Regions from separate parts of the Thauera sp. WB-2 genome, predicted to be linked through region 2. Evidence: predicted binding sites of a transcription regulator. Region 2 holds the regulator's gene; each other region holds the start of a gene.

Region 1 (7,488 bases), 630 kb from region 2:
GCGCAAGGCTGAGGTCGGCGGCGGCTGTCGCGTGTGGGTATGGCCGGGCGTGACGCGTGCATTGCACGGTTGTTGCTTGTAGTCTCTCCGCCTTCTGGCCTGCCAACAGCCCTTTGCTGGAACCGCTCATGAACTCGACGCTTGCCTTCCTCGCCGCTGCCCGACAGTGCGAGATCCACGACCTCGAACACCTTGCCCGCAGTTGCGACCTCGTCCAGGCCGTGAGCGAACTCGTGCATCGGCTGCAGGGCGAGCGTGGCGCTTCCAACCTGTTCCTGGCTTCCGGTGGCGAGGTGTTCGTCTCCCAGCGCGAAGCCTGCGTTGCCCTCAGCGCACAAGCAGAGGCTGCACTGCGCAGCTGGCTCGCTCAGGTCGAGGGCGGTCAGGATGCGCCCATCGTGGCGGTGCCCGGTGGTGCAAGGCTGTTCACGCGGATTGCGGTGGCGCTGCATGCGCTCGACGGCTTGGCCGAACTGCGCGCGGAGGTCGCTGCCCGGCGCTGCAAGGCCGCAGATGCCACACTGCGTTTCAACCGCATGGTTGCAGCCTTGCTGGCGCTCGTGTTCGAGGCGGCCGATGTCGCGGCCGATCCGGCAGTGTCACGCTTGCTGGTGGCGCTGTTCAACCTCATGCAAGGCAAGGAGCATGCTGGTCAGGAGCGTGCAGCCGGCGCCGCGGCGTTCGCGGCTGGTGCGGCGGCTGCGAGCACGGCGGCCGCTGGCGGCCAGGACCTGCTCCACCTGATCGATGCCCAGGAGGCCTGCTTCGAGCGCTTCGAGGCCTTCTGTCCGACTGAGCTGCTCGGCACCTGGGCCCAGGCCAAGGCCGCGATGCCGATGGGCGAACTCGAACGCATGCGGCGCAGGTTGCTGGCTGCCGCCCAGGGCGCGGTGCTCGATCCCGCGCAGGCACAGGCCTGGTTCGCCTGCTGCTCGCAGCGCCTGGAGCTGATTCGTGACACCGAGGCGGCGCTTGCGCAGGGCTTGCGCGCCGCCTGCCTGCAGCGCATCGCCGCCTTGCAGGCCGATCCGGACGATCCGCAAAGCCTGTTGCGCGCACTCGCAGCGCAGCCCGAGCCGGTGTCGCCGAGCGGTGTGCTGCCCACGGAGGATGGGGTGGAGGCCCTCGGGCCGCGCCTGCGGCGTTCGATTGTAGATGCCTTGCATGCGCAGGCGCAGCGTCTGCAAGCGATGAACGACGAGCTGGCTGCGGTGCGTACTGCGCTCGACGAGCGCAAGCTCATCGAGCGCGCCAAGGGGGAGCTGATGCGGCACCAGGGCCTGGCTGAGGATGAGGCCTATCGCCTGCTGCGCCGGACCGCGATGAACCAGGGGCGGCGCCTGGTGGATGTGGCCCAGGCCGTGCTGGCGATGTCCGACCTGCTTCCGCCGCGCAGCTGAACCTGCGTGTTGCGTAAGGCGTCCGGCCTGCAGGGGTACTCGTGGTGCGCAACGCACTGCGGCTGTGCGCCATGTCCATCTGTTGCACTGCAGCAGTGCGTGGATGTATGACTCGGCACTCCAGTAGTATTGCTTCAAGTCCATGATTTAAAAAAGATAGGGGCCTTATTCAAGAGCTGGCACGAGTCCTGCAATAGCTTGATCGAGGCGAAACCAAAGGCGGTTCGAGACTCAAGGCGCAGCCCGGCGGCTGTCGCATCCCGGACAAAGGCGTCCATCCATTGCCAATACCAATTGGGCAGGGATGGGCGCCTTGTTGCTTTCAGTGGTTCATAGTCAGGAGTCGATCATGGGCAGCAAGACAATCAAGCAGGCAGCGGTCAGTCGTCGTCACTTCATCCGCGGTGCCATGGCGCTCGGCGGCGCAGCGATGATGGGCGGACTGTGGACAGGTACGGCGCGGGCTGCGGGGGGCGCGCTCGAGACAAAGAAGGCCAAGCTCGGCTTCATCGCGCTCACCGACGCCGCGCCGCTCTTCGTCGCCGACGAGAAGGGCTTCTTCGCCAAGCACGGCATGACCGAGGTCGAGGTGCTCAAGCAGTCGTCCTGGGGCACCACGCGCGACAACCTGGTGCTGGGCTCGCAGCGCAACGGCATCGACGGCGCCCACATCCTCACCCCCATGCCCTACCTGATCAGCAGCGGGGCGATGACGGCCAACAACGTGCAGGTGCCGATGTACATCCTCGCCCGCCTGAACCTGGCCGGGCAGTGCATCTCGGTGGGCAACGAGTACAAGGATCTCAAGGTCGGCACCGACACCACCGCGTTCAAGGACGCGCTCGCCGCCAAGCGCGCCAGCGGCAAGGCGGTCAATGCGGCGATGACCTTCCCCGGCGGTACCCACGATATGTGGATCCGCTACTGGCTGGCCGCAGGCGGCATCGACCCCACGCGCGACATCTCGACCATCGTCGTGCCGCCGGCGCAGATGGTGGCCAACATGAAGGTCGGCAGCATGGACACCTTCTGCGTGTGCGAGCCGTGGAACCGCCAGCTCATCAACCAGGGCATCGGCTACACCGCCAACACCACCGGCGAGTTGTGGCACAACCACCCCGAGAAGGCCTTCGCCATGCGCGCCGATTATGTCGACGCACATCCGAACTCGACCAAGGCGCTGATCAAGGCGGTGATGGAGGCGCAGATGTTCTGCGAAGACCCGGCCAACCGCGAGGAAGTGGCGCGCATCTGTGCCAAGCGGCGCTGGATCAACGCCCCCTTCGAGGACATCGTCGATCGCATGCGCGGTGACTTCGATTACGGCACCGGCCGCGTGGTCGAGAACAGCCCGCAGCAGATGCGCTACTGGAAGGACCAGGCCTCCTACCCCTTCCAGAGCCACGACCTGTGGTTCCTCACCGAGAACATCCGCTGGGGCTACCTGCCGCGTGACTTCGACATGAAGGCCTGGGTGGGCAAGGTGAACCGCGAGGACCTGTGGCGCGAAGCCGCGCAGGAGCTGGGCGTGGCGGCGAGCGACATTCCGGCATCGACCTCGCGCGGGCTGGAGACCTTCTTCGACGGCAAGGTGTTCGATCCCGAGAACCCGATGGCCTACCTCGACAGCCTCGCCATCAAGACCGTGCGCAGCTGAGACCGAACCGACCGGGCCTGGACACAGGCCTGACATCCACAGGAGCCCGTCATGGACAACACCCATTCCATCGCCGCCCCGGCGCCGGCCAGCGCGCCGCCCTCCATGCTGCGCGTGCGCGCCGGTGCGGCCTACAGCCACTTCATGAACCACGTCCTGCCGCCGCTGGTCGTCATCGGCCTGCTGTGCGCGGTGTGGGAGCTGCTGTGCTCGCGCCCCGGCGCGGCGCTGCCCGCGCCCAGCCAGGTGGTCAGCGAGACCTGGGAGCTCATCACCCAGCCCTTCTTCGACAACGGCGGCAATGACGTCGGCCTGGCCTGGCAGATCCTCGCCAGCCTCGAGCGCGTGGCCTACGGTTACCTGCTCGCGGTAGTAGCCGGGGTGAGCCTGGGCGTGCTGGTGGGGCAATCGACCTGGGCGCTGCGCGGGCTCGATCCCCTGTTCCAGGTGCTGCGCACGGTGCCGCCGCTGGCCTGGCTGCCGATCTCGCTGGCCGGTTTCCAGGACAGCAACCCGTCGGCCATCTTCGTGATCTTCATCACCGCGATCTGGCCGATCATCATCAACACCTCGGTGGGCATCAGGAACATCCCCGAGGACTACCGCAACGTCGCCCGCGTCATCCGCCTCAATGGCGTCGAGTACTTCTGGAAGATCATGCTGCCGGCGGCCGCGCCCTACATCTTTTCCGGGCTGCGCATCGGGGTTGGCCTGTCCTGGCTGGCGATCATCGCCGCCGAGATGCTGATCGGCGGCGTGGGCATCGGCTTCTTCATCTGGGATGCGTGGAACTCGTCGCTGGTCAGCGACATCATCCTCGCCCTCGTCTATGTCGGCATCGTCGGCTTCCTGCTCGACCGCATGGTCGCCTGGGTCGGCAAGCGCGTCACCCGTGGCACCAGTCCCGCTTAAGGAGCATATGATCATGAGCCAGCCCTATCTCAGCATCTCCCGCGTCGACATGGACTTCAGCCGTGGCGGCGTCACCAACCCGGTCCTCCGGGACGTCAATCTCGACGTCCAGCGCGGCGAGTACATTTCGCTGATCGGCCATTCCGGCTGCGGCAAGTCGACCGTGCTCAACATCGTCGCCGGCCTGCTGCGCGCCACCTCGGGCGGCGTCATCGTCGATGGCCGCGAGGTCAACTCGCCGGGGCCGGACCGCGCCCTGGTGTTCCAGAACCACTCGCTGCTGCCCTGGCTGACGGTGTATCAGAACGTCGAGATCGCGGTGCAGAAGATCTTCAAGGGCAAGCGCAGTGCGGCCGAGCAGCGCGACTGGATCCTGCACAACCTCGACATGGTGAGCATGAGCCACGCGCTCGACCGCCTGCCAGCGGAGATCTCCGGCGGCATGAAGCAGCGCGTGGGCATTGCCCGTGCGCTGGCGATGGAGCCCAAGGTGCTGCTGCTGGACGAACCTTTCGGCGCGCTCGATGCCCTTACCCGCGCCCACCTCCAGGACGAAGTCATGCGCATTCAGTCCGAGCTGCAGAACACGGTGATGATGATCACCCACGATGTGGACGAGGCGGTGCTGCTGTCCGACCGTATCGTGATGATGACCAACGGCCCCTCGGCCACCATCGGCCAAGTGCTCGACATCGACCTGCCGCGCCCGCGCGACCGCCTGGCGCTTGCCGACGATCCACGCTACACCCACTACCGCCACGAGGTGCTGAGCTTCCTCTACGAGAAGCAGCGCAAGGTCGAGTCCATCGCCAACGCCCGTGCGCGCGGGGCGGCGGGCACCCGCGAGGCGGCGGCCCTGCGGGCCTGAGCGGAGCAAGGCCATGGAGAAGATCAAGCTCGTCCTGGTGGGAAACGGCATGGCCGGGGTGCGCACGCTCGAGGAGTTGCTCAAGCTCGCCCCCGAGCTCTATGACGTCACGGTGTTTGGCGCCGAGCCGCAGGGCAATTACAACCGCATCCTGCTGTCACCGGTGCTTGCAGGTGAGATGGACCTGCCCGAGATCATGCTCAACGACCTCGACTGGTACCGCGACCGGGGCGTGACGCTGCATGCGGGCAAGCGGGTGGTGAAGATCGACCGCGTCGGGCGCAAGGTGGTCGCCGAGGACGGCACCGAGGCGCGCTACGACCGCCTGCTGCTGGCCACCGGTTCGACGCCCTTCATTCCGCCGATTCCGGGCAGCGCGCTGCCGGGGGTGCTCGGCTACCGCGACATCGCCGATACGGAGGCGATGATTGCGGCGGCCGGCCGCTACCGCCATGCGGTGGTGATCGGTGCCGGCGTGCTTGGCCTTGAGGCCGCCAACGGCCTGATGCGGCGCGGCATGGCGGTGACCGTCGTGCACAAGGGCGACTGGATCATGGAGCGCCAACTCGACAAGGCCGCTGCCGACATGCTCCAGGCCGAGCTCGAGGCCCGCGGCATGAAGTTCCTGCTCGCATGCCAGACCGAGGCGCTGTTGCCTGCCGCCCAGGATGGCGGCGAGGGGGGGCGTGTCGGCGCGCTACGCCTTGCCGACGGGGCGGAGATCCCTGCCGATCTGGTCGTGATCGCAGCCGGTATCCGCCCCAATGTCGCGCTCGCCGAAGCTGCCGGCCTGTACTGCGGCAGCGGTCCGGTGCGCGGTATCCACGTGTCGGACACCTTGCAGACCGTCACCGACCCGCGCATCTACGCGGTGGGCGAGTGTGTCGCCCATCGTGGCGTGGCCTATGGCCTGGTTGCACCGCTGTTCGAGCAGGCTCGGGTGTGTGCCAGCCATCTCGCCAATGTGGGGGTTGGCCGTTACACCGGCTCGGTGACCTCCACCAAACTCAAGGTGACCGGTATCGATGTGTTCTCCGCGGGCGACTTCAGCGGCGGCGAAGGGACCGAGGAGATCGTGCTGCGCGATCGCCAGGGGGGTGTCTACAAGCGAGTCGTGCTTCGCAACGACCGTATTGTCGGTTCTGTGCTGTATGGCGATACGGCGGATGGCGCCTGGCACTTCCAGCTCATGAAGGATGGTGAGGACGTCAGTGCGTTCCGCGATCATCTGCTGTTCGGACGTCCTGTTGCCGCTGCTATGGCGTAGCCCGGACCGCGGCGAATGCACCGTTGTTGTGCGCGATGACGCTTGGCGATGCCCCGAAGTCGTGCGCAAGCCGTGGTCAATGAAACCGTCAAGCTATTGAAAAGCATCTGTTTTATGTTTGGCACGATGCTTGCTTTGTGTTTTTGAAACAGCGTCTGGCCCGCCATCGAGGGCGGGCCTTCGGGCAACGGAGTCATGCGCTGGGGTTTATTGCGCCAAAGCGGCGCGTGATCAAGAACTCTGGAGCCCGAAATGGATAAGAAGTCCTTCCTGCAGGCCGGCCATACGCCGACCCTCATTGCCGCATTCCTGTACTTCGACCTCGCCTTCATGGTGTGGGTGTTGCTTGGCCCGCTGGCGGTGGGCATCTCGGCTGACCTTGGCTTGTCCCATTCCGAGAAGGGCCTGATGGTGGCGACGCCGGTGCTGGCCGGGGCGCTGCTGCGCATCGTCATGGGCGTGGCGGTTGATCGCCTGTCGCCGAAGAAGGCGGCGATCATCGGCCAGATCATCGTCATCGCCGCGCTTGCCTATGCCTGGGTTGCAGGCGTTCATTCCTTTGCCGAGGTGCTGGTGCTGGGCGTGTTCCTCGGCGTCGCCGGTGCATCGTTTGCCGCCGCGCTGCCGCTGGCTTCGCGCTGGTATCCGCCGGAGCACCAGGGCACGGCGATGGGCATCGCCGGGGCGGGCAACTCCGGCACCGCCTTTGCTGCGCTGTTCGCCCCCGGCCTGGCGATGGCCTTCGGCTGGCACAACGTCTTCGGCATTGCGCTGATCCCGCTGGTGATCGTGCTCGTCGCCTTCTGCTTCATGGCCAAGGACGCGCCGGACGCGCCGCCGCCCAAGACCTTCGCCGAGTACCTGAAGGTGCTCAAGGACAAGGACGCGTGGTGGTTCATGTTCTTCTATGCCGTCACTTTCGGTGGTTTCGTCGGCCTCGCGTCCTCGCTGGTGATCTACTTCAATACCCAGTACGGGCTGGACCCGAAGATGGCGGGCTTCTTCACCGCGGGTTGCGTGTTTGCCGGTTCGCTGGTTCGACCGATTGGCGGCAACGTGGCGGACCGCATCGGCGGAGTCAAGTCGCTCAGCGTGATGTACGTGTTTGCGGCGATCTTCCTTGCCATCGTCAGCATCGGCCTGCCCGAGGCATGGATGGCGCTGGTGGTGTTCGTGTGTGCGATGCTGGCGCTGGGCATGGGCAACGGTGCGGTGTTCCAGCTCGTGCCGCAGCGCTTCCGACGCGAGATCGGCGTCATGACCGGCCTGGTCGGAATGGCGGGCGGTGTCGGCGGTTTCTACCTGGCGTCATCCCTCGGCTACTCGAAGCAGGTCACCGGCAGCTACCAGATCGGTTTCCTGGTGTTCGCCGCGCTTGCCGTGT
Region 2 (7,488 bases):
TAAGGTCTCCAGCCTGCAAAAGCGCTACAAGGCGCGCACCGTGGTCCACGACGTCGGCTTCGAGGTCGGTTCGGGCGAGGTCGTCGGCCTGCTCGGCCCCAACGGCGCCGGCAAGACCACCTGTTTCTACATGATCGTAGGCTTGGTCCGTGCCGACGGCGGCCAGATCAACCTCGACGGCACCGACCTCACCCACCTGCCGATCCACGCCCGTGCGCGTCTGGGCCTGTCCTACCTGCCGCAGGAGATGAGCGTCTTCCGCAAGCTCACCGTGGCCGAAAACATCCGTGCCGTGCTCGAGCTCCAAGGGCTCGAGGCGCACCAGGTGAAGACCCGGCTCGACGAACTGCTGCTCGAGCTTGGCATCAACCACCTGCGCGACAACACCGCCGTCTCACTCTCCGGCGGCGAGCGCCGGCGTTGCGAGATCGCGCGCGCACTTGCAACCGACCCGCGCCTGATCCTCCTCGACGAACCCTTCGCAGGGGTCGACCCGATCGCGGTGATCGACATCCAGAAGATCATCCGCTTCCTCAAGGAGCGCGGCATCGGCGTGCTGATCACAGACCACAACGTGCGCGAGACGCTCGGCATCTGCGATCGTGCGTACATCATCAGCGAGGGCCGGGTACTGGCAAGCGGCGAACCGGCCGAGATCATCGACAACGAAAGGGTGCGCCAGGTTTACCTGGGCGAGCATTTCCGCCTGTGAATCCGCGCGCGCGTCGACAGCGATGAAACCAAGCCTCCAGCTCAAGCTCTCCCAGCACCTTACCCTGACGCCGCAGCTGCAGCAGTCGATCAAGCTGCTGCAGCTGTCGACCATCGAGCTGAACCAGGAGATCGAGCGCTTCCTGCTCGAGAACCCGATGCTCGAGCGCAGCGACGGCGACGGTGTCGAGTTCGTACCACCGCTTCCACCGGGCAGCCCCCCCGAACACGAGGCCAGACAGCAACAGGCGAACACCCCCGAGGCGCCAGCCAGCGCTACGGACAGCGACGCCGGCGACCATGCCGACCATGGCAGCGCCGACGAAGGCATGGACTGGTCCAATGTCGGCAGCGGCGCATCGAGCCGCAGCGAGGACGACGACGACGTCGATTACCAGGAACTGCAGGCGGCCGGCGTCTCCCTGCGTGAACACCTCGACCAGCAGGTGTCGCTGTCGCCGCTGTCAGACCGCGACCGCGCCCTCGTGCGCTTCATCATCGAAGCCTTGGATGACGACGGCTACCTTCACCAGCCGCTCGATGAGCTCCTCGAACTGCTTCCGGACGACGCCGACGTCGATGTCGATGACCTGAGCATCGCGCTGCGCCACGTACAGAACCTCGAGCCCGCAGGCATCGGCGCGCGCAGCCCCAGCGAATGCCTGTCGCTGCAGCTCCGTACCCTGCCGGCTTCGGCGACGCGCACGCTCGCGCTCGAGATCGTCGACAAGCACCTCGAGCTGCTCGCCGAGCGCAACTTCGTCAAGCTCAAGAAGCTGACCGGCTGCGACGACGAGGCCCTGCGCGCCGCCCATGCCCTGATCTGCAGCCTCGATCCCCACCCCGGCTCGCGTTACTCGAACGCCGAGACGCGCTACGTACTGCCGGATGTGGTCGTACGCAAGCTGCGCGGGCGGTGGACGGTCAGCCTGAACCAGGAGGCAATGCCGCGTCTGCGCATCAACCGCCTGTATGCCAGCCTGCTGCAGCAGAACCGCGGCCAGGGTGGCGGCCTGAGCGGACAGTTGCAGGAGGCACGCTGGCTGATCAAGAACGTGCAGCAGCGCTTCGACACCATCCTCCGGGTGTCCCAGGCCATCGTTGACCAGCAGAGGCAGTTCTTCGATCATGGGGAGGTGGCAATGCGGCCACTCACCCTCCGGGAGATCGCGGACCAACTCGAGCTGCACGAGTCCACCGTGTCGCGCGTGACCACGCAGAAGTACATGGCGAGTCCGCGCGGGGTGTTCGAACTCAAGTATTTCTTCGGTAGTCACGTCGCCACCGACACCGGTGGAGCGGCCTCGTCTACGGCGATTCGCGCGCTGATTCGCCAACTGGTTGACGCCGAGGACAGCAAGAAGCCGCTGTCCGACGCCAAGATTGCCGAAGTCCTTGGCCAGCAGGGTATCGTGGTCGCACGGCGCACGATCGCCAAGTATCGCGAATCCCTCAATATCCCGCCGGTCAGCCTGCGCAAATCCATCTGACAAAAACAGGAGTCAACATGAATCTCAACATCACCGGGCGCCACGTCGAAGTCACTCCGGCCATTCGCGACTACGTCACCTCCAAGCTTGATCGCGTCATCCGTCACTTCGACAACGTCACCAGTGTCGCGGTGATCCTCTCGGTCGAGAAGCTCAAGCAGAAGGCCGAGGTCACCCTGCACGTGCGCGGCAAGGACATCTTCGTCGAAAGCGATGATGCCGACCTGTACGCGGCCATCGACGCGATGACCGACAAGCTCGACCGCCAGGTGCAGAAGTACAAGCAGAAACTGGCCGACCACAACCACGAGACGATCAAGCACCAGGCCCCCGAAGCCTGACGCTTTCGTTTCAGCCCCACGTCCGGGGTATGGTTATAATGCGCCCGTTTCCAAGACGCGGCGCCAGCATGCCCCGGGACGGCCGGTCGCACCCTGCGACCGGAATGCCTGCGATATTGCGCGAACCCTCCAGCGAATGAGCCTGATATCCCAACTCCTGCCACTGTCCAATGTGGTGGTCGACCTCGACGCGAGCAGCAAGAAGCGCGTCTTCGAGCAGGCGGGCCTGCTGTTCGAAAACAATCAGGGCATCGGGCGCAGCACCGTGTTCGACAGCCTGTTCGCGAGGGAGCGCCTCGGCTCCACTGGCCTCGGCCAGGGCATTGCGATTCCGCACGGGCGCATCAAGGGTCTCAAGGAGGCGGCAGGTGCATTCCTGCGCCTTGCGAGCCCGGTGCAGTTCGACTCGCCCGATGGCCGCCCGGTGAACATGTTGTTCGTGCTGCTGGTCCCCGAGCAAGCCAACGAGACCCACCTGCAACTGCTCTCCGAGCTGGCTCAGATGTTCAGCGACCGCGGCTTCCGCGAAGCGCTGCAAGCCGCGCCGGATGCGGACCATATCCACCAGATGTTCATGAACTGGGGCGCCGATGCGGCAGACCAGCGTCGCGCGGCTGTATGAGGCGCATCGCGACAACCTGCAGCTGAACCACATCAGCGGCAACCTCGGCGCGAGCCTCGCGGTCGCCGAGGACCGCATGTGGCCGGCCGATCTCGTCGGCCACCTCAACCTCATCCACCCCACACGGCTGCAGGTCATGGGCGCGGCGGAGCTCGAATGGGCGCGCCGCCAGTCAAACGACAAGGTTGCTCACCACCTCAACGAGATCTGCTCTGCGCACCCGCCAGCCCTGATCGTCGCCGACGGCTGCGAAGTTCCCAATATCGTGCATGGGGTTTGCGTGGCACACGACGTCGCACTGTTCAGCGCAGCCCACCCATCGGCAAGCGTGATCGACCAGTTGCGGCTCTACCTGTCGCGCGAGCTGGCGGAGAAGACCTCGCTGCACGGCGTGTTCATGGATGTGCTCGGACTGGGCGTACTGATCACCGGCGACTCGGGTGCAGGCAAATCGGAGCTCGCGCTGGAGCTCATTTCCCGCGGTCACGGCCTGGTGGCCGATGACGTCGTCGAACTGTCGCGCATCGCTCCCACCGTGCTCGAGGGGCGCAGCCCAGAGATGCTGCAGGACTTCATCGAAGTGCGCGGCCTGGGCATTCTCAACATCCGCACCATCTTCGGTGAAACGGCGTGCCGCCGGAAGATGCGCCTGCGCCTGATCTGCCACCTCGAGCGCCGCCAGCCGGGCCCCGGCGATCCCAGCCGCCTGCCCTTGCAGCAAGAGGTCCAGGATATCCTGGGCGTTGCAATTGCACGCGTCGTGCTGCCGGTTGCGGCTGGCCGTAACCTGGCTGTTCTGCTCGAGGCTGCGGTGCGCTCGACCATCCTGCAATTGCGTGGCATCGATTCGACCCAGGACTTCATCGAACGCCAGACGCGGGCGATGACGCCGCCGGAAGACTGATGCAGGCGGCGCGATGAGAACGCCGATACGCTATCTGCTGATCACGATCGGCATCCTCATCGCGCTCGTCGCTGCACTTGCCGCCTGGATCGCACTGCGCTTCGACGCCAACGACCACCGCGAGCGCATCGCCGCCGAGTTCATGCGCCACACCGGTCGGTCGCTGCAGATCGATGGCACCCTGAATCTCTCGTTCTATCCATGGCTGGGCATCGAGGCAAGGGACGCCGTCCTTGCCGATGCGCCAGGCTTCGGCGACGCCCCCTTTGCCCGCATTGCCAGGCTGCAGGCCCGCGCACGCCTGTTGCCACTGCTGCGCGGCGAACTCGACATCGACCGCATCGCCATCGACGGCCTCGCCCTCAAGTTGGTGCGTACGGCCGACGGGCGTACGAACTGGTCGACGGCGGACGCGGACACTGCGGGGAGTGCGCCAGCCGCAGCGCCCCGGGGCGACACCGCGACGACGGCCGGCGCACTCGCACTCGCGATTGGAGGCATCGACATCCAGGGGGCGAGCGTGTCGTGGACCGACCTCCGCGACAACACCCAGCTGCAGCTCACCAAGCTCCAGCTTCAGGCAAGCGAGATCAGGCCGGGAGCACCCTTCCCGCTGCAATCCAGCTTCACGCTGAGCAGCAGCGGGATGAGCGCGACCATGGACATCGCAATCGACTCGCGTGTCCGCATCAGTCCCCAGGACGAGGTGATCGAGCTATCGGACCTGTCGGTGCGCTTCGGCCGTAGTGACGGCATTCGGCCCCAGGGGCAGATCGAAGCGGCGCTGCGCGCAGACGCCGACTCGATCGTGCTCGAACGGTTGCGTGCCATCGTCGACGACACCCGGATCGAAGGCCGCGTTGCCGTCACCGAGCCCACGCGCCCCGCAATTCAGTTCGATCTCGACATCGACAACCTCGACCTGGACGCCTACCTGCCCGCCGGCGCACAGGTCGCGCCCGCCCCGGCGGGCGCCGCAACCGCGGCAGCGCGCAACCCCAGCGCGCTCGTCACGCTCGCTGCCGACGGTCGCCTGCGTGTCGGCCGCCTGCGCGCGCACGGCCTGCAGCTGAGCGAGGTCGACCTCGTCCTGCAGGCCGAAGACGGACAGCTCAGGCTCGCCCCACTGTCGGCCTCGCTCTACGGCGGACGCTACAGCGGCAAGGTCGGCATCGATGCGCGCCGCAGCCCGCTTCGGCTCACGCTCGATGAGCGTCTCGAGGACATTCAGCTCGCCCCCTTCCTGCGCGACTTCAGCGGCACGGAAGCACGCATCGCAGGCCGCGCCACGGTGCAGGCCCGCCTGCAGGGCAACGCCGACAGCACCGACAGCCTGCGCCGCAGCATCACCGGCCAGGTGGACCTGCGCATCGTCGATGGCGCGCTGAAGGGCATCAACATCGCCCAGATGATGCGCGAGGCGTCCGCCCGCATACGTGGAACGGCAGCGCCCTCTCCGAGCGGGCGAAACGAGACCGACTTCACGGATCTGAGCGCGACACTTCGCATCGCCAACGGCCAGGTCCGCAATGACGACCTCGCGCTGCGCGCGCCCCTGCTCAGACTCACCGGCGCCGGCAGCGCCAGCCTGATCAACGAGACCATCGACTACCGGCTGCGCGCCAGCGCCGTCGCAACCCTGGCCGGACAAGGCGGTGACGAACTCGCCAACCTGCGCGGACTCACCATCCCCATCCGCATCAGCGGCCCGTTTGCCGAGCCCAGGTTCGCACTCGACATCGAATCGCTGGTGGCGGACAGCTTGCGCGAACGCGCGGCCGAGCGCATCGATGAGCGCATCCGCGAGCGCGTACCCGAGGGCGTGCAGGACACACTACGCCGCGGCCTTCGCGACCTGCTGCGCTGAACGCTGCCGCCCCTTGCGACCCAGCCGCCGCGGCTGATACCCTCGTCCGCTTTGCAGCAGGATTTCGGCCGCCCATGACCACCCCCTCGGATTACCTGGAACGCATCCTCAACGCACAGGTGTACGACGTCGCCGTCGAGACCCCGCTTGACCTTGCTGCAAACCTGTCGGCACGCACCCATAACCGCATCTTCCTCAAGCGCGAGGACATGCAGCCCGTGTTCAGCTTCAAGATCCGCGGCGCCTACAACAAGATGGCCAAGCTCTCGCCCCAGGCCCTCAAGCGCGGCGTGATCTGTGCCTCCGCCGGCAACCATGCGCAGGGCGTGGCGCTTTCGGCGGCGAAGCTTGGCGTGCGTGCCGTGATCGTGATGCCGAGCACCACGCCGGCGATCAAGATCGATGCGGTCAAGGCGCGTGGCGGCGAAGTGGTGCTCGCCGGCGAGTCCTATTCCGACGCCTATGCGCATGCGCTCGAACTCGAGAAGAGCGAAAAGCTCACCTTCGTCCACCCCTTTGACGACCCCGACGTGATCGCCGGCCAGGGCACCGTGGGCCTGGAGATCCTGCGCGCGCATTCAAAGCCGATCCACGCGGTATTCTGCTGTGTCGGCGGCGGCGGCCTGATCGCCGGCGTTGCGGCCTACATCAAGCGCCTGCGCCCGGAGACGAAGATCATCGGCGTCGAGGCGGTAGGCGCCGACGCGATGACCCAGTCGCTGGCGGCGGGCAAGCGCGTCACCCTGGAACAGGTCGGCATCTTCGCCGACGGCGCCGCAGTGAAGGAGGTCGGCGCCGAAAACTTCCGCCTGTGCCAGCAATATGTGGACGAGATGATCGTGGTCGATAACGACGCCATCTGTGCCGCGATCAAGGACGTGTTCGAGGACACCCGCTCGATCCTCGAGCCGGCCGGCGCACTCGCGGTCGCAGGCGCAAAGGAATATGCCCGCCGCCACAAGCTGCGCGACAAGAGCCTGGTCGCCGTAGCTTCAGGCGCCAACATGAACTTCGATCGTCTGCGTTTCGTGGCTGAACGCGCGGAACTCGGCGAACAGCGCGAAGCCGTGCTCGCCGTGACGATTCCGGAGAAGCCGGGCTCGTTCAAGAAGTTCATCAGTGTCCTCGGCAACCGCAACATCACCGAGTTCAACTACCGTTACGCCCACCCGCAGCAGGCACACATCTTCGTCGGCGTCACCGTACACAACCGCAACGAGGTTGCGCGCCTGGTCGAGATGCTGGAACGCCACGAACTGCCGGCCATCGATCTCACCGACGACGAACTCGCCAAGACCCATGTGCGCTACATGGTCGGCGGCCGCTCGCCGCAGGCCGAGAACGAAGTGGTTTACCGCTTCATCTTCCCCGAACGCCCCGGCGCACTGATGAACTTCCTCTCCAACCTGCGCTCGGACTGGAACATCTCCCTGTTTCACTACCGCAACCATGGCTCGGACTTCGGCCGCGTCCTGGTCGGCATGCAGGTCCCTCCGCAGGATAAGGCCGCCTTCGACGACTTCCTGCAGCGCCTCGGCTACGAATACGCCGCC
Region 3 (7,488 bases), 1.1 Mb from region 2:
GGTGTAGATCACACGCACGCCCTTGACCGCAGCCAGGCGCGCGGCCAGCGTCATCGTCCACGCCGGCTTGCCGAAGAAGGGCGCCCACACGCCCTCGCCCGCGCCCGGCACCTGGTCGGGCAGCATGCCCACCGCCTCGTGGCTGCGCAGGGTCTTGACCAGCTTGCGCACGCCCGACAGGTCCGCCGGTGCGGTGCGCATCTGGCCGCGCGCGCGGCCTGCCTCCATCAGCGGCTGCAGCACGTCCTTGCGCGGCGGACGGTAGAGCACCGTGATCGGGATCTGTGCCGCAATGCACTGCGCGGTGATCTCGAAGCAGCCCAGGTGCGGGGTGATGAAGAGGATACCGGCGCCCTCGGCGCGCGCCGCCTCGACCAGATCCCAGCCCTCGGTGCGCACTGCGCTCGCCACCACCTCGGCCGCCGGCCGCCCCCAGATGAAGGGCAGCTCGAGCGCCTGGCGACCGGCCTCGACGATGGCTGCGCGCAGCACCGTCTCGTCCTCGCGACCGAGGGCGTTGAACAGGTTCTCGCGCAGACGGCGGGCATAGGACGGCGAGGCCTTGTAGGTCAGCCAGCCCGCCCAGCCGCCCAGGCGGTGGAGCCAGGCCAGCGGCAGGCGCGAGAGCAGACGAAAGAGGGATTGAAACAGCACGGGCAGGGTCCAAGCGGGGGCCGGCAGGGGCGCATTGAGAATGCCGGCACGGTTCACCAGCCCCGAATGCTTACACACCCCGCCGTCCCGGTCTATAATCCGGGCCTTACCGCCGAGTTAACTCGACAACTTGCAGGGCGGCATGGCAGCGCGGCTGCCGTACAAATACTGCTAAAGCGTCGGCTGCTCGACGAAATCCCCGGAGCTGGCCGCAGACGCAAGGCCAGAAAAACGGGGATTTTTGCTTTTCAAGGAGTAGCAGCATGGCAGAGTTCCTCTTCACCTCCGAGTCGGTCTCCGAAGGCCACCCGGACAAGGTCGCCGACCAGGTCTCCGACGGCGTGCTCGACGCCATCCTGGCCGAGGACCCCAAGGCGCGCGTCGCCTGCGAGACGCTGGTGTCCACCGGCCTCGTCGTGATCTCAGGCGAGATCACCACCACCGCACACCCCAACTATCGCGAGATCGCGCAGGACGTCATCCGCCGCATCGGCTACGACAACTCCGACATCGGCTTCGACTACAAGAGCTGCGCGGTGCTGGCGGCGATCAACCGCCAGTCGCCCGACATCGCCCAGGGCGTGAATAACGCCAACGACGACCCGCTCGACCAGGGCGCCGGCGACCAGGGCCTGATGTTCGGCTACGCCACCAACGAGACTGCCAGCCTGATGCCGCTGCCGATCCATTACGCGCACCGCGTGATGCAGCGCCAGGCCGAGGTACGCAAGGACGGCCGCCTGCCCTGGCTGCGCCCGGACGCCAAGAGCCAGATCACGGTGAAGTACGTCGACGGCAAGCCGACTGCGATCGACACCGTGGTGGTGTCGACCCAGCACGACCCGGACGTCACGCAGGAGCAGATCCGTGAGGCGGTGATCGAGCTGATCATCAAGCCGGTGCTGCCGCCCGAACTGATGCAGGGCAACGTACGCTACCTGGTCAACCCCACCGGCCGCTTCGTGGTCGGCGGCCCGCACGGCGACTGCGGCCTGACCGGGCGCAAGATCATCGTCGACACCTACGGCGGCGCAGCCCACCACGGCGGTGGCGCGTTCTCGGGCAAGGACCCCTCCAAGGTCGACCGCTCGGCCGCCTACGCCGGGCGCTACGTGGCCAAGAACATCGTCGCCGCTGGGCTGGCCGACAAGTGCGAGGTGCAGGTCGCCTACGCGATCGGCGTGGCACGTCCGGTGTCGCTGATGGTCAATACCTTCGGTACGGGCAGGATTGCCGACGAGCAGATCGTGGCACTGGTTGGCAAGCACTTCGACCTGCGCCCGAAGGCAATCATCCAGACGCTCGACCTGCTGCGCCCGATCTACTCGCGGACCGCCGCCTATGGCCACTTCGGCCGCGACGAACCCGAGTTCTCCTGGGAGCAGACCGACAAGGCCGCTGCACTGCGCGCCGACGCCGGGCTCTAAAATAGCGCTACGAACCGCACGCCTCTCTCCGGCGACGGAGGGAGGCGTCTTTTTTGATCACCGATCCACGACCATCTAAACACCGCCACACTCGACCGCGAACGTCCTTCCACGGCAACGGTCTTCCCCGCTCCCCTGCTCCTCACATCACAACGCAAGATCCTTCCCTATGCTCGAACAAACCCTGATGTTCGTCCTCGGTCTCACCGTCCTCGTCATCGGCGCCGACGTGATGGTGCGCGGCGCCTCGCGGCTGGCAGTGTCCTTCGGCGTGTCGCCACTGGTGGTCGGTCTCACCGTGGTCGCCTTCGGCACCAGTGCACCGGAGATGGCGGTGTCGGTGGGTTCAGCCCTGTCGGGCAGCCCCGACCTCGCGATCGGCAACGTGGTGGGCAGCAACATCGCCAACATCCTGCTGATCCTGGGCATTTCGGCCCTGATCACGCCGCTGCTGGTCGATGAACAGATCATCCGCCAGGAGATCCCGATCATGATCGGCGCTTCGGTGCTGCTGGTGGTGGTGGCGCTCGACGGCCGTATCGGGCTGCTGGAGTCGATCGTGATGTTCGGCCTGGTGATCGCTTACACCCTCTTCCTGGTCGTTCAGTCCCGGCGCGCCTCCAAAGCGGTGGAAGACGAATTCGCCTCCGAGATTCCGACCTCGAACTGGGACCGCCACTGGGCCGTACAGATCGCGTTGGTGGGGGTCGGCCTGGCGATGCTGGTGGTGGGCGCAGACTGGCTGGTGGATTCCGCCGTCGCCTTTGCGCGCGCCTTCGGTGTCAGCGACCTGGTGATCGGACTGACCGTGGTCGCGGTGGGCACCTCGATGCCCGAGATCGCCACCTCGATCGTCGCCGCCATGCGCGGCCAGCGCGACATCGCGGTCGGCAACGTGGTGGGCAGCAACGTGTTCAACATCCTCGCCGTGCTCGGCGTCACCGGCATCGTCTCGGGCGCTGGGCTCCCGGTGTCGGAAGCCGCGCGCAACTTCGACCTGTGGGTCATGCTGGCGGTGGCCTTCGCCTGCCTGCCCATCATGATCACCGGGCGCGAGATCGCGCGCTGGGAGGGCGGCGTGTTCCTCGCCTACTATGCGGCGTACACTGCCTGGCTGGTCCTGCAAGCGCAGCAGCACGCCAGCCTGCCGGCGTTCTCGAACGTGATGCTGGGCTATGTGCTGCCGCTGACGGTGGTCACGCTCATCGTCAGCATCGTGCGCGACAACGGCCGCACAAGCCGTTGACGCGTATATAATCTGCGCTTTCCGAGGAGCGCTGCGAGGCGCCCGCCGGCACTGCCGGCCGCGGCCCCCAGGCTCGGACCCCGCCGCCCGGCGGGTTGCAGTACAACGGCGCTCACCCTGCTAATCGTCTTCAACCCTGCCGGGTTCGGGATGCCGGGTGAGCCCTCGCAGCCAGTGTCGCTGCCCGCCCGCATCGCAGCCCGGCCATAGCATGGAGCTTCACATGAACGCTGTGGCTGACACCAACTTCACCGACTACGTCGTTGCCGACCTCTCGCTCGCCGACTGGGGGCGCAAGGAAATCCGCATCGCCGAGACCGAAATGCCCGGTCTGATGGCAATCCGCGAGGAATACGCCGCCAGCCAGCCGCTCAAGGGCGCACGCATCACCGGCTCGCTGCACATGACCATCCAGACCGCGGTGCTGATCGAGACGCTGACCGCGCTCGGCGCCCAGGTGCGCTGGGCCTCGTGCAACATCTTCTCGACTCAGGACCACGCCGCCGCCGCCATCGCCGCCGACGGCATCCCGGTGTTTGCGGTCAAGGGCGAGTCGCTGACCGACTACTGGGACTACACCCACCGCATCTTCGAGTGGTCGGACGGCGGTTACTCCAACATGATCCTCGACGACGGCGGCGACGCCACGCTGCTGCTGCACCTGGGCGCACGTGCCGAGCAGGACATCTCCGTGCTGGCCAATCCGGGCTCGGAAGAGGAAACCATCCTCTTCGCCGCGATCAAGGCCAAGCTCGCCACCACCCCCAACTGGTATTCGACCCGCCTGGCGCAGATCAAGGGCGTGACCGAGGAGACCACCACCGGCGTGCATCGCCTGTACCAGATGCACGCCCGCGGCGAGCTCAAATTCCCGGCGATCAACGTCAACGACTCGGTGACCAAGTCCAAGTTCGACAACCTTTACGGCTGCCGTGAATCGCTGGTGGACGGCATCAAGCGCGCCACCGACGTGATGATCGCCGGCAAGATCGCCGTGGTGGCCGGCTACGGCGACGTGGGCAAGGGCTCGGCCCAGGCCCTGCGCGCGCTGTCCGCGCAGGTGTGGGTGACCGAGATCGACCCGATCTGCGCGCTACAGGCGGCGATGGAAGGCTACCGCGTGGTGACCATGGAGTACGCTGCCGACAAGGCCGACATCTTCGTCACCGCCACCGGCAACTACCACGTGATCACCCACGATCACATGGCGAAGATGAAGGACCAGGCCATCGTCTGCAACATCGGCCACTTCGACAACGAAATCGACGTCGCCAGCGTCGAGCAGTACCCGTGGGAAGAGATCAAGCCGCAGGTCGATCACATCATCTTTCCCGACGGCAAGCGCATCATTCTGCTCGCCAAGGGTCGCCTGGTTAACCTCGGCTGCGCCACCGGCCACCCGAGCTATGTCATGTCGAGTTCCTTCGCCAACCAGACCATCGCGCAGATCGAGCTGTTCACCCGCACGGCCGACTACCCGGTGGGCGTGTATACCTTGCCCAAGCACCTCGACGAAAAGGTCGCCCGCCTGCAGCTGAAGAAGCTCAACGTTCAACTGACCGAGCTCACCGACGCACAGGCGGCCTATATCGGCGTGCCCAAGGAAGGTCCGTACAAGACCGACCAGTACCGCTACTGAGCGCCCTCGACGCAACGGCTGTGGGGCGGCGCACGCGGGTTTCCCGCGGCGCCCCACAGCCCATGACGAGCCCTCCGCGATGAGCATGAACTCCTTCCACGCCCGCCAGGGCAAGCCGAAACCGGCCGCGCAGGGCAAACACCCAGCCGACCGGCACGGTCTGCTGCGCGTCGACCAGCTGCTGGTGGCGCAAGGGCTGGCGGCCTCGCGCACGGCAGCGCGCGCGCTGATCGACGCCGGACGCGTCAGCCATGACGGCAAGCCGGTCACCAAGCCGGCGCTGGAGCTGCCGCCCGACGCCCGGCTCAAGGTGGTTGCGGACGACAGCGACCGCTTCGTTTCCCGTGGCGCACTCAAACTCGAAGGCGCGCTCGCGCGCAGCGGGCTGGACGTGCGCGGCGCACACTGCCTGGACATCGGCCAGTCCACCGGCGGCTTCACCGATTGCCTGCTGCAGGCCGGTGCCGCAAGCGTGGTCGGTGTCGAGGTCGGCCACGACCAACTCCACCCCCGCCTGCGCAAGGACAAGCGCTGCGTCACGCTGGAAGGCCTGAACGCGCGCCAACTCGGCGTGGCCGAGCTCGGCGATCATTGCCCGGCACACGGCTTCGACCTACTGGTGTGCGACGCCAGCTTCATCTCGCTCGCGCTGCTGCTACCGCAGTGGCCCGCGCTGCTGTCTCCTGCCGGCCATGTACTCGCCCTGGTCAAGCCGCAGTTCGAGGTCGGCCCTCAGGGGCTGGGCAAGGGCGGCATCGTGCGCGACACGACACTCTATGCCGGCGTCGAACAGCGCCTGCGTAAGGCCGCACACGAGGCCGGACTGATCATCCTCGACTGGTTCGATTCACCCATCACGGGTGGCGATGGCAACCGCGAGTTCTTCTTCCATGCCATCCGCACACCGGATGTCCACGACACCTGACACGCCATGAACACCGAACTCTCGATCGAATTCTTCCCCCCGCAAACCGCCGAAGGCGCCCACAAGCTGCGTGCCACCTGCGCACAGCTCGCCGCCCTCGAACCCGCCTTCTTCTCCGTCACCTACGGCGCCGGCGGCTCCACGCGCGAGCGTACCTTCTCCGCGGTCAAGGAGATCGCCGCCGCTGGCCATGAGGCCGCCCCACACCTGTCGTGCATCGGCTCCACCCGCGACAGCATCCGCGACATCCTGCAGGAGTACGCAGACGCCGGTATCCGCCGCATCGTGGCGCTGCGCGGCGACCTGCCCTCGGGCGCAGGCGCTGCGGGCGAGTTCCGCTACGCCAATGAACTGGTCGAGTTCATCCGCGCCGAAACCGGCGACCGCTTCAGCATCGAGGTGGCCGCCTATCCCGAGTGGCACCCCCAGGCCAAGAGCCCGAAAGACGATCTTGCCGCTTTCAAGCGCAAGGTCGACGCCGGCGCCAACTCGGCAATCACGCAGTTCTTCTACAACCCGGACGCCTACCTCAACTTTGTAGAGGCGGCGCGCAAGATGGGCATCACCATCCCGATCGTGCCGGGCATCATGCCAATCGTCAGCTTCAGCAAGCTCGCCCGCTTCGCCGATGCCTGCGGTGCCGAGATCCCGCGCTGGATGCGCAAGAGCTTCGAGAGCTACGGCGACGACAGCGAATCGATCCGCGCCCTCGGCCTCGATGTGGTCACACGCCTGTGCGAACGGCTGATCGCCGAAGGGGTGCCCGGGCTGCACTTCTACAGCATGAACATGGCCGGGCCGACCATCGAGATCTGCACCCGGCTGGGGCGCAGCCTGCGGCAGGACTGACCCGGCGCCGGCGCGAAATGATGTGCTGCGTGAGTTTCTTGCTTAAGGAACCCGGCACGGATGGCGTAAATTGATGTCCAGGGGCGCCGACTGCCATCACCGCCCCGAGACAGCCTGGCAATGACCAACACCACACCGCCATCGATCGCCCCGCCCCAACGCGCCAGCGCGACAACCCAGCGCGGGTGCGCTGGGGTGCCCGCGCCGGGCGGCAGGCTGCGCCGCGCGCTGCTGCTTGCGGTATTGGCGTCGGCCGCAGCCCGTCTCGATGCGCGTGATCTCGAGGAACTGCTCACGACGCCGGTGCCACGCCCGAGCCCGTTCGAGGTGATCAAGGCCGAACCTGTGGTCGGCGCAGCAAAGTACGAGCAGCGCCAGAGCGAGGTTGCCGCAGCGGCAACGGTGATCAGCCGCGAAGAGATCCGCAGCTTCGGCTGGCGCACCCTGGACGAGGCGCTCGCGACCCTGCCTGGTGTATTCAAGACCTACGACCGCCAGTACAGCTACCTCGGCGTGCGCGGCTTCGGCCTGCCCGGCGACTACATGACGCGTGTGCTGCTCACCATCGACGGTGTGCGCGCCAACGAGCCGCTGTATGACAGCGCCCCCCTGGGCAGGACCTTTCCGCTCGACCTCGACCTGGTCGAGCGCATCGAATTCATCCCCGGGCCCGGTGGCGCCCTCTACGGGCAGAATGCGATGTTCGGCATCATCAATGTCGTCACCCGCAAGGGGGCGGGGCTCGACG
Region 4 (7,488 bases), 490 kb from region 2:
GCCAAGAGCAAGCTGCCGGTGGTGAGCGTGAAGGCGTCGTCGGAAGGCCGCGCCATCGTCCCCGCCGACCGCACCCGCTACCTGGCCGAGATCGCCGACACCGTCCGCGGCTACCACAAGCACGTCGAGCAGCAGGCCCGCGTGGCGCGTGAGCGCCAGTCGCTGAAGATCGCCAAGGGGCTGTTCGAGCAGTGCGGCAAGGACGCGGGTTCGTTTGACGAACTCATCAACTGGAAGGACGGCGAGCTCACCCCGCAGGCGAAGAAGCTGCTCGAGCAGTGGCCGACCGAGAAGGCGCTGTACGCCGCCGACGAGTACGTGGTGAAGATCCGCGACAAGGAGATCCGCACCCAGCTCACCCACACCTCGCTGGCCGGCAGCAAGATCCGCAAGGTGGCGTTGCCCAACTTCGAGGACGAGGGCGAGACGCTCAAGTTCCTGATGAAGGAGAACGTTCCCGGCTCCTTCCCCTACACCGCCGGTGTGTTCGCGTTCAAGCGCGAGGGCGAGGACCCGACCCGCATGTTCGCGGGCGAGGGCGACGCCTTCCGTACCAACCGCCGCTTCAAGCGGGTCTCCGAGGGCATGCCGGCGCACCGCCTGTCGACCGCCTTCGACTCGGTGACGCTGTATGGCTGCGACCCCGACCCGCGTCCGGACATCTACGGCAAGATCGGCAACTCGGGCGTGTCCATCGCCACGCTCGACGACATGAAGGTGCTGTACGACGGCTTCGACCTGTGCGCGCCGACCACCTCGGTGTCGATGACGATCAACGGCCCGGCGCCGATCATCCTGGCTTTCTTCTTCAATACCGCGCTCGACCAGCAGGTCGCCAAGTTCAAGGCCGACAACGGCCGCGACCCGACCGAGGACGAGTACGCCAAGATCAAGGCCTGGACGCTGTCGACCGTGCGCGGCACCGTGCAGGCCGACATCCTGAAGGAAGACCAGGGCCAGAACACCTGCATCTTCAGCACCGAGTTCGCGCTCAAGATGATGGGCGACATCCAGGAGTACTTCGTCCATAACAAGGTGCAGAACTTCTATTCGGTGTCGATCTCGGGCTACCACATCGCCGAGGCCGGCGCGAACCCGATCAGCCAGCTCGCCTTCACGCTGTCGAACGGCTTCACCTACGTGGAGTCGTACCTCGCGCGCGGCATGCACATCGACGACTTCGCGCCCAACCTGTCCTTCTTCTTCAGCAACGGCATGGACCCGGAATACTCGGTGATCGGCCGCGTCGCCCGCCGGATCTGGGCGGTGGCGATGAAGAACAAGTACGGTGCCAATGAGCGCAGCCAGAAGCTGAAGTACCACGTGCAGACCTCGGGCCGCTCGCTGCACGCGCAGGAAATGGACTTCAACGACATCCGTACCACGCTGCAGGCGCTGATCGCGATCTACGACAACTGCAACTCGCTGCACACCAACGCCTACGACGAGGCGATCACCACGCCGACCGAAGAGTCCGTGCGCCGCGCGATGGCGATCCAGCTCATCATCAACCGCGAGTGGGGCCTGGCCAAGAACGAGAACCCGAACCAGGGCGCCTTCATCATCGACGAGCTCACCGACCTCGTCGAAGAGGCGGTGCTCAAGGAGTTCGAGGCCATCGCCAGCCGCGGCGGCGTGCTGGGCGCGATGGAGACCGGCTACCAGCGCGGCAAGATCCAGGAGGAGTCGCTCTATTACGAGCACAAGAAGCACGACGGCTCCTACCCGATCATCGGCGTGAATACCTTCCTCAACCCGAAGGGTCAGGCCCAGCAGGAGATCGAGCTCGCGCGCTCGACCGAGGAAGAAAAGCAGGGCCAGTTGAAGCGTCTGGCCGACTTCCATGCCCGCAACAAGGCCGAGGCGCCGAAGTGGCAGGCCAAGCTGCAGCAGGCCGTGATCGCCAACACCAACGTGTTCGAGGTGCTGGTCGACGCGGTGCGCTACTGCTCGCTGGGCCAGATCACCGATGCCCTCTACAAGGTCGGCGGCCAGTACCGCCGCAGCATGTAAGGCAACCCGCTCCCTCCCTCTCCCTTTGTGGGATCCGGCGCTTCGGCGCCGTTTTTTTTGCGCCGGCAGGATGAGCGGAGTGGGGCCGGCGTGGGGCCGGTGGCGCTGCCGCCGGGGGGCAAGGTGTCGGCTCTTTCTACAGGCAGTCCTGGCGTTGGTAAGAAAATCGCAATAAAACAGTGGCTTGTAGTGTTGGCATGCGGATTGCTTGGAGGGGTGCAGCAGCTCCTTGAACAAGCCCATGAGGTCCTTTCATGTCCCTGAAGCATCTTCTTTCCGCCGCGGCCTGCGTCGCTGCAATCGGCGTTGCGCCCATCGCGCATTCGGCCACCATCAACGTCCTGTGGTACGGCCAGGATGCGCCCTACAACGCGCAGATGACCAACCTGGCCGCGGGTGCCGCAAGCTACGATCCGGCCGGTGATGGCAGCCTGAGCTGGAATTTCACCCTGTGGAACTCGTCCGACCCCACGCCCACCTTCAGCGCCTATGATGTGCTGGTCATCGGCTCGAGCCAGGTTTTCGGGATGGGCTTCGACGCCACCCGCCTGCTTGGCGCCAAGTCCGCGATCGAGGCGGCGCGCGGCACGCGCACCTTCCTGTCGGGCCAGGATGCCGACTGGCACTACATCAACGGCCCCGGTGCGCGTGACGACGGCCCGCGCGGCTTCCTGATCAATGCGGTCAACTGGGCCGGCAGCGGCACCGGTCTGGGCATCGTGTCGCTGGCCGACGGCTGGTCTGGCTCGGGCAGCCAGTGGTGGTCGAACACCAGCTCCTTCCTGGCGGCCGAACTGGCCGGTACGACGGCGTACTTCCAGGAGGAATCGGTGGTCATTCCGGCGGCGACGGCCGGCTTCCCGGTCAATGAAGGCCTGACCACCGCGGGCCTGAGCAACTGGGGCACTTCGTCGCACAGCGGCTTCACCTCGGTGCCGACGGGCTATCTGTCGATCAACGACTCCGGGAGCTTCCAGGGGCGTTATGTGACCATCGTGACCGAAGCCTATGCGGGCGGTTGCACGACCGGTTGCGGCGACGAACCGACTCCGGTGCCTGCACCCCCCACCCTGTTGCTGATGGGCATGGCGCTGTTCGCTCTGGGCGCGGTGAATCGTCGGCGCATGCGCTGATCCCAGTTGCATCAAGGCAGATCGCCGCGGCAGCAATGCCGCGGCGATCTGCTTTTGGGGCGTGTGCGAGGGCTAGAATGGGGCTTGGACCCCTGTCGCAGTCACGTTGACCAGACCAAGCATGAACCTCACGACGCCCGCCTTGCTGTTTCCTGCCATTTCGCTGCTCCTGCTGGCCTATACCAACCGTTTTCTGACGCTTGCCCAGGTCGTGCGCCAGCTCGGTGCCTCGGCCGACCGCGGGGCGGAATTGGTGCAGCGCCAGTTGCCAGGGCTCAAGCGCCGCATTGCGCTGACCCAGTACATGCAGGGTTTCGGCGTGTTCAGCTTCTTGCTGTGTGCATTGTCGATGTTCGCGCTGTTCCTCGACGCGCAGGTGCCGGGCAAGCTGCTGTTCGGCGCCAGCATCCTTACCCTGGCGCTATCGCTGGTGCTTTCGCTCGTCGAAGTGCTGATCTCGACCGAGGCCTTGTCGGTGGTGGTGAAGGATCTGGAGGCGGCGGGCAAATGAGGGGGCTCGAGCGCGGAACATTCATGCGCGGATGGGGGGCGAGGGCCTGGGTGGCGGTGGGCCTGTTGTGCTGGGGGGCGGCGAGCCCGGCCGCACAGGAGGACGTGGCAGGAGCCGGAATGGGCTTGCGCCTCAGCGGCTTTGGCACCCTGGCAGCGAGCTATCACGATGCGCAGGACACCCAGTTCCGCGCTCGCGCAGACCAGCGCGAGGGTGCGCAGGCGGGACGGCTCGAGACCGGGATCGATTCCGTGCTGGGGGTGCAGGCCGATGTACAGGTCGACGCACGCTGGTCATCGATGGCGCAGGTCGTGGTGCGCAAGGATGGCAAAGGGGAGTGGGCGCCGCGCCTGAGCTGGGGCTTCGTCAAGTATTCGCCGACACCCGGCCTGGAGTTGCGTGCCGGCCGACTTGGGGTGGACATTTACCTGGATGGCGATTCGCCGCATGTCGGCTATGCCTACACCACGGTGCGCCCTTATACCGACCTGTACGGGCAGCTTAGCTTCGACCGTTTCGATGGCGTTGACCTGCGTGCCAGCGCCGTCGTCGGCGAGGGTGAACTGAGCCTGAAGCTTTATGGCGGGCGCACGCGCGGCGAGGACTACCGGGGCGGCTACCTGTTCCGCCGCGAAGCGTCGACGACCCTGGGGGCGACGCTGCAGTGGGAGTCGACCGCCCTGGCGATGCGGCTGGCCTGGGGCCAGGTGCGCACGCCGGGTGACGGTTTGATGCCGCGCCTGGCCGGTGCGCTGCGTGAGATCGCGCCCTTGCTGCCGCCCGAGCTTGCTGCGCAGGCGGGCACCCGGGCCGCGGAGATGGAGGGGCGCAACAGCAACCTGAGCTATGTCGGGCTCGGCATGACCTGGCGGCATGGCCCCTGGTCGGCCCAGCTGCTCGGGGTCGATGCGAGCATGAACCGCTTTCCGGGCTTCGAGGGCTGGGGCGTGGGGTCGACGCTGGCCTATCGGGCGGGGGCGTGGAAGCCATTCCTGACCTACTCGCGCGGCATGCTTACACCGGGAGCGCGGCCGCTGGCGTTGCCCGCCGACCAGGCCGAGCTTGCGCCAATCCGCGCTGCCTATGCGCTCGCCACCGGGCTGATTGCAAACGACCAGTACGCATGGGGTGTGGGCGTGCGCTATGACCTGATGCCGAATGCGGCACTGAAGCTGCAGCTTGACCGCATCGAGGCCAAACGCTCGTCGATGCTGCTCGATGGCAGCGGTACCAGCGTCGGGCCGCGCGGCGTGAGCGTGTTTACCGCCGCGCTGGATTTCGTCTTTTGAGCGCCGGCATGATCACGCGGCGTCTTGTGTCCATGCTGTTCGGGTCCCTTGCCCTGGCCGGGGCGGTGTTCGCGGACGAACTGGTCGTGATCGCACATCCGGCGAGCGGGGTGGTGGCGCTCGAGCGTACCCAGGTCGTGCACCTCTTTCTCGGGCGCACGCGCGCGCTGCCTTTTGGCGAGCGTGCCACGATCTACGAGGTGGATGCGTATCGCGCGCTTTTCTACCGCCAGCTTGTGCGCCAGGAGATCGCCGAGGTCGATGCCTATTGGGCGCGGCTGCGCTTTTCCGGCCGTACCCAGCCGCCGCAACTGCTCGAGGATGGGGCTGCCGCTGTCGACCGTGTGGCCGCTGAGCCGCATGCGCTCGCCGCGGTGGCGAGCGCCGATATCGATGAGCGCGTCAGGGTGGTGTTCCGCCTGCCGCTGCCGTGATGGGCAAGGGGGTGTGGCCCCTTGCCCATCGGTGCAGGTTCAGCGGCTGGTGAGCTTGAGCTCGATGCGGCGGTTGCGGGCGTAGGCTTCGTCGGTGCTGCGGGCGTCGAGCGGGTGGAACTCGCCGTAGCCGGTGGCGGCCAGGCGTTCCGGTGGAATGCCCTGGCTGCGCAGGAACTTGACGATGGCGAGCGCACGCGCGGTGGACAGCTCCCAGTTCGACGGGAAGCGGGCGGTGGCGATCGGACGACGGTCGGTGTGGCCGTCGACCTGCAACACCCAGGGCAGGTCGGTGGGAATCTCGCTGGCGAGGGTCTTGAGCGTTTCGGCCAGGCGGGTGAGCTGGATCATGCCGTCGGCACTGACCTCGTCGGAGGCGCTGGGGAACAGCACCTCGCTGGAGAACACGAAACGGTCGCCGACGATCTGGATGTCCTTGCGGCTGCCGAGCACGGCCTGCAGGCGGCCGAAGAACTCCGAGCGGTAGCGTGCCAGTTCCTGCACGCGTGCAGCCAGGGCCAGGTTGAGCTCGCGGCCGAGTTCCTCGATCTTGAGATCCTTGTCGCGAGTGGCGGCCTCGGCCGAGGCGAGCGCGGCATTGAGCTGTTCGAGCTGCTCGCGCACGGCGACAAGCTGGCGGTTGAGCAACTCGACCTGGGCGATCGCGGCGGCGGACATCTCCTGCTGTTCCTTGAGGCCGCGCTCGGAAGTGTCGAGCGCGCTGGCAAGGCGTGCGGCCTCGGCTTCGAGCTCGGCCTTGAGACGCTGCAGGGCGGCAATGTCGGTGCTGAGGCGGGCGGCCTCCTCGCGCTGGGCCTTGGCGTCGTCCTGGGCCGCATGAAGCTCGTCGCGCGCGGCGAACAGCTCGGTGGACAGGGCTTCGCGCTCGGCTTCGGTGCTGGCGAGCGAGGCGCTGAGCTCGCCCACCTTGAGATCGGCGCGCGCGCGCGCCGATTGCTCCAGGCTCAAGGTCTGGGCAAGGGTGGCGAGTTCTGCGTTGAGGCGTTCGAGCGCGCGGTCGCGGCCGCTGACGGCGTCGGCGAGCACGAACTGGCCGATGACGAAGATCAGGATCACGAACACCATCACCATCAGTAGCGAGGCGAGGGCATCTACGAAGCCGGGCCAGAAGTCCATCGGCCGGCGGCGGCGGGTCAGCAAGGCCATGTCGTCATTCCGCCCGGTTGCCGCCCTGGCCGCCGAGGGCGGCGCCGATGGTGCGCGACAGCAGGCGCAGCTCGGCGCGCAGGTCTTCGGAGAACTGCGCGCCCTGCGCCGGTTGTTGGGCCACCTGGCGGATCAGCGCGCGCAGGTCGTCCTGGCTGGCCGACAGGTTGGAGAGGTCGCGCGATTCGCGGGTGATGAGGTCGGCGAGGCGGGTGAGCTGGTTGTTGAGCTCGCCCAGGTGCTCGGCCGTGGCGCGGCGCTCGCGTTCGGACTCCGCCGCCGAGCGCTGCATGCGTTCGATGCTCTCGGCGGTCTGCTCGAGCAGGGCCTGTACGTAGGCGGGCACGTTGCCTTCGCCTTCGGCGCCGACGCCGGAGGGTAGCTTGGTCATGTGCGACAGCCATTCCTCGAGCTCGTTGTAGAAGCGGTTCTGGGCGTGGCCGGACTGCAGGTCGAGGAAGCCGACGACGAGCGAGCCGGCGAGGCCGAACAGCGAGGTCGAGAAGCTTGTCGCCATGCCACCCAGGGGTTCGTCGAGCTTGGTCTTGAGGGCTTCGAACATGGCGACCGGGTCGGTGCCGACGCTCATGTTGCCGATGATCTCGCCGATCGAGCGGATGGTGACGAGCAGACCCCAGAAGGTGCCGAGCAGGCCGAGGAAGATGAGCAGGCCGATGAGGTAGCGCGACAGGTCGCGTTGTTCTTCGAGGCGGATCTGCACGCTGTCGAGGATGGAGCGGGTGGAGGTGGGCGACAGGTGGAACTGGCCGCGCTTGCGGGTCGACAGCAGGCGCGCCATGGGGGCGAGCAGCACCGGCTTGAGGCCGCCCGGCGCGGGGCCGGCCTCGCCGTGCTGGAAGTCCTCGATCCACAGCACCTCGCGCTGCAGGCGCCAGACCTGGCGCAGGTTGACCGCGATACCGACGGCGAGCACGAACAGG

Evidence for each region. The regulator sigma-54, encoded in region 2, starts transcription at its own class of promoters, with help from an activator protein. The targets are predictions, from matches to a motif close to TGGCACGCTTNCTGCTNA.
Region 1: a site for sigma-54 is predicted at 1,578-1,595, ahead of LQF09_RS14735 (CmpA/NrtA family ABC transporter substrate-binding protein). Genes of this name have one in related genera too.
Region 3: a site for sigma-54 is predicted at 812-829, ahead of metK (methionine adenosyltransferase). Genes of this name have one in related genera too.
Region 4: a site for sigma-54 is predicted at 2,207-2,224, ahead of LQF09_RS15435 (PEP-CTERM sorting domain-containing protein). Genes of this name have one in related genera too.

What each region holds. Positions count from the first base shown of each region.
Region 1 is NZ_CP088935.1:3,213,128-3,220,615, reverse strand. It holds gene LQF09_RS14745 (dihydroorotate dehydrogenase) at 1-12, shown strand, start outside; gene LQF09_RS14740 (nitrate regulatory protein) at 129-1,400, shown strand; gene LQF09_RS14735 (CmpA/NrtA family ABC transporter substrate-binding protein) at 1,750-3,057, shown strand; gene ntrB (nitrate ABC transporter permease) at 3,109-3,969, shown strand; gene LQF09_RS14725 (ABC transporter ATP-binding protein) at 3,977-4,837, shown strand; partial or broken gene LQF09_RS14720 (NAD(P)/FAD-dependent oxidoreductase) at 4,851-6,080, shown strand; gene LQF09_RS14715 (nitrate/nitrite transporter) at 6,357-7,488, shown strand, end outside.
Region 2 is NZ_CP088935.1:3,840,116-3,847,603, forward strand. It holds gene lptB (LPS export ABC transporter ATP-binding protein) at 1-712, shown strand, start outside; gene recX (recombination regulator RecX) at 1-3, shown strand, start outside; gene LQF09_RS17520 (RNA polymerase factor sigma-54) at 735-2,201, shown strand; gene hpf (ribosome hibernation-promoting factor, HPF/YfiA family) at 2,219-2,542, shown strand; gene ptsN (PTS IIA-like nitrogen regulatory protein PtsN) at 2,679-3,164, shown strand; gene hprK (HPr(Ser) kinase/phosphatase) at 3,133-4,068, shown strand; gene LQF09_RS17540 (AsmA family protein) at 4,082-5,935, shown strand; gene ilvA (threonine ammonia-lyase, biosynthetic) at 6,010-7,488, shown strand, end outside.
Region 3 is NZ_CP088935.1:623,386-630,873, reverse strand. It holds gene LQF09_RS02815 (lysophospholipid acyltransferase family protein) at 1-654, opposite strand, end outside; gene metK (methionine adenosyltransferase) at 918-2,081, shown strand; gene LQF09_RS02805 (calcium/sodium antiporter) at 2,251-3,327, shown strand; gene ahcY (adenosylhomocysteinase) at 3,551-4,966, shown strand; gene LQF09_RS02795 (TlyA family RNA methyltransferase) at 5,046-5,891, shown strand; gene metF (methylenetetrahydrofolate reductase [NAD(P)H]) at 5,898-6,740, shown strand; gene LQF09_RS02785 (TonB-dependent receptor plug domain-containing protein) at 6,861-7,488, shown strand, end outside.
Region 4 is NZ_CP088935.1:3,349,713-3,357,200, reverse strand. It holds gene icmF (fused isobutyryl-CoA mutase/GTPase IcmF) at 1-2,013, shown strand, start outside; gene LQF09_RS15435 (PEP-CTERM sorting domain-containing protein) at 2,268-3,146, shown strand; gene LQF09_RS15430 (DUF2721 domain-containing protein) at 3,268-3,657, shown strand; gene LQF09_RS15425 (signal protein) at 3,777-4,946, shown strand; gene LQF09_RS15420 (hypothetical protein) at 4,955-5,380, shown strand; gene LQF09_RS15415 (peptidoglycan -binding protein) at 5,420-6,547, opposite strand; gene LQF09_RS15410 (hypothetical protein) at 6,552-7,488, opposite strand, start outside.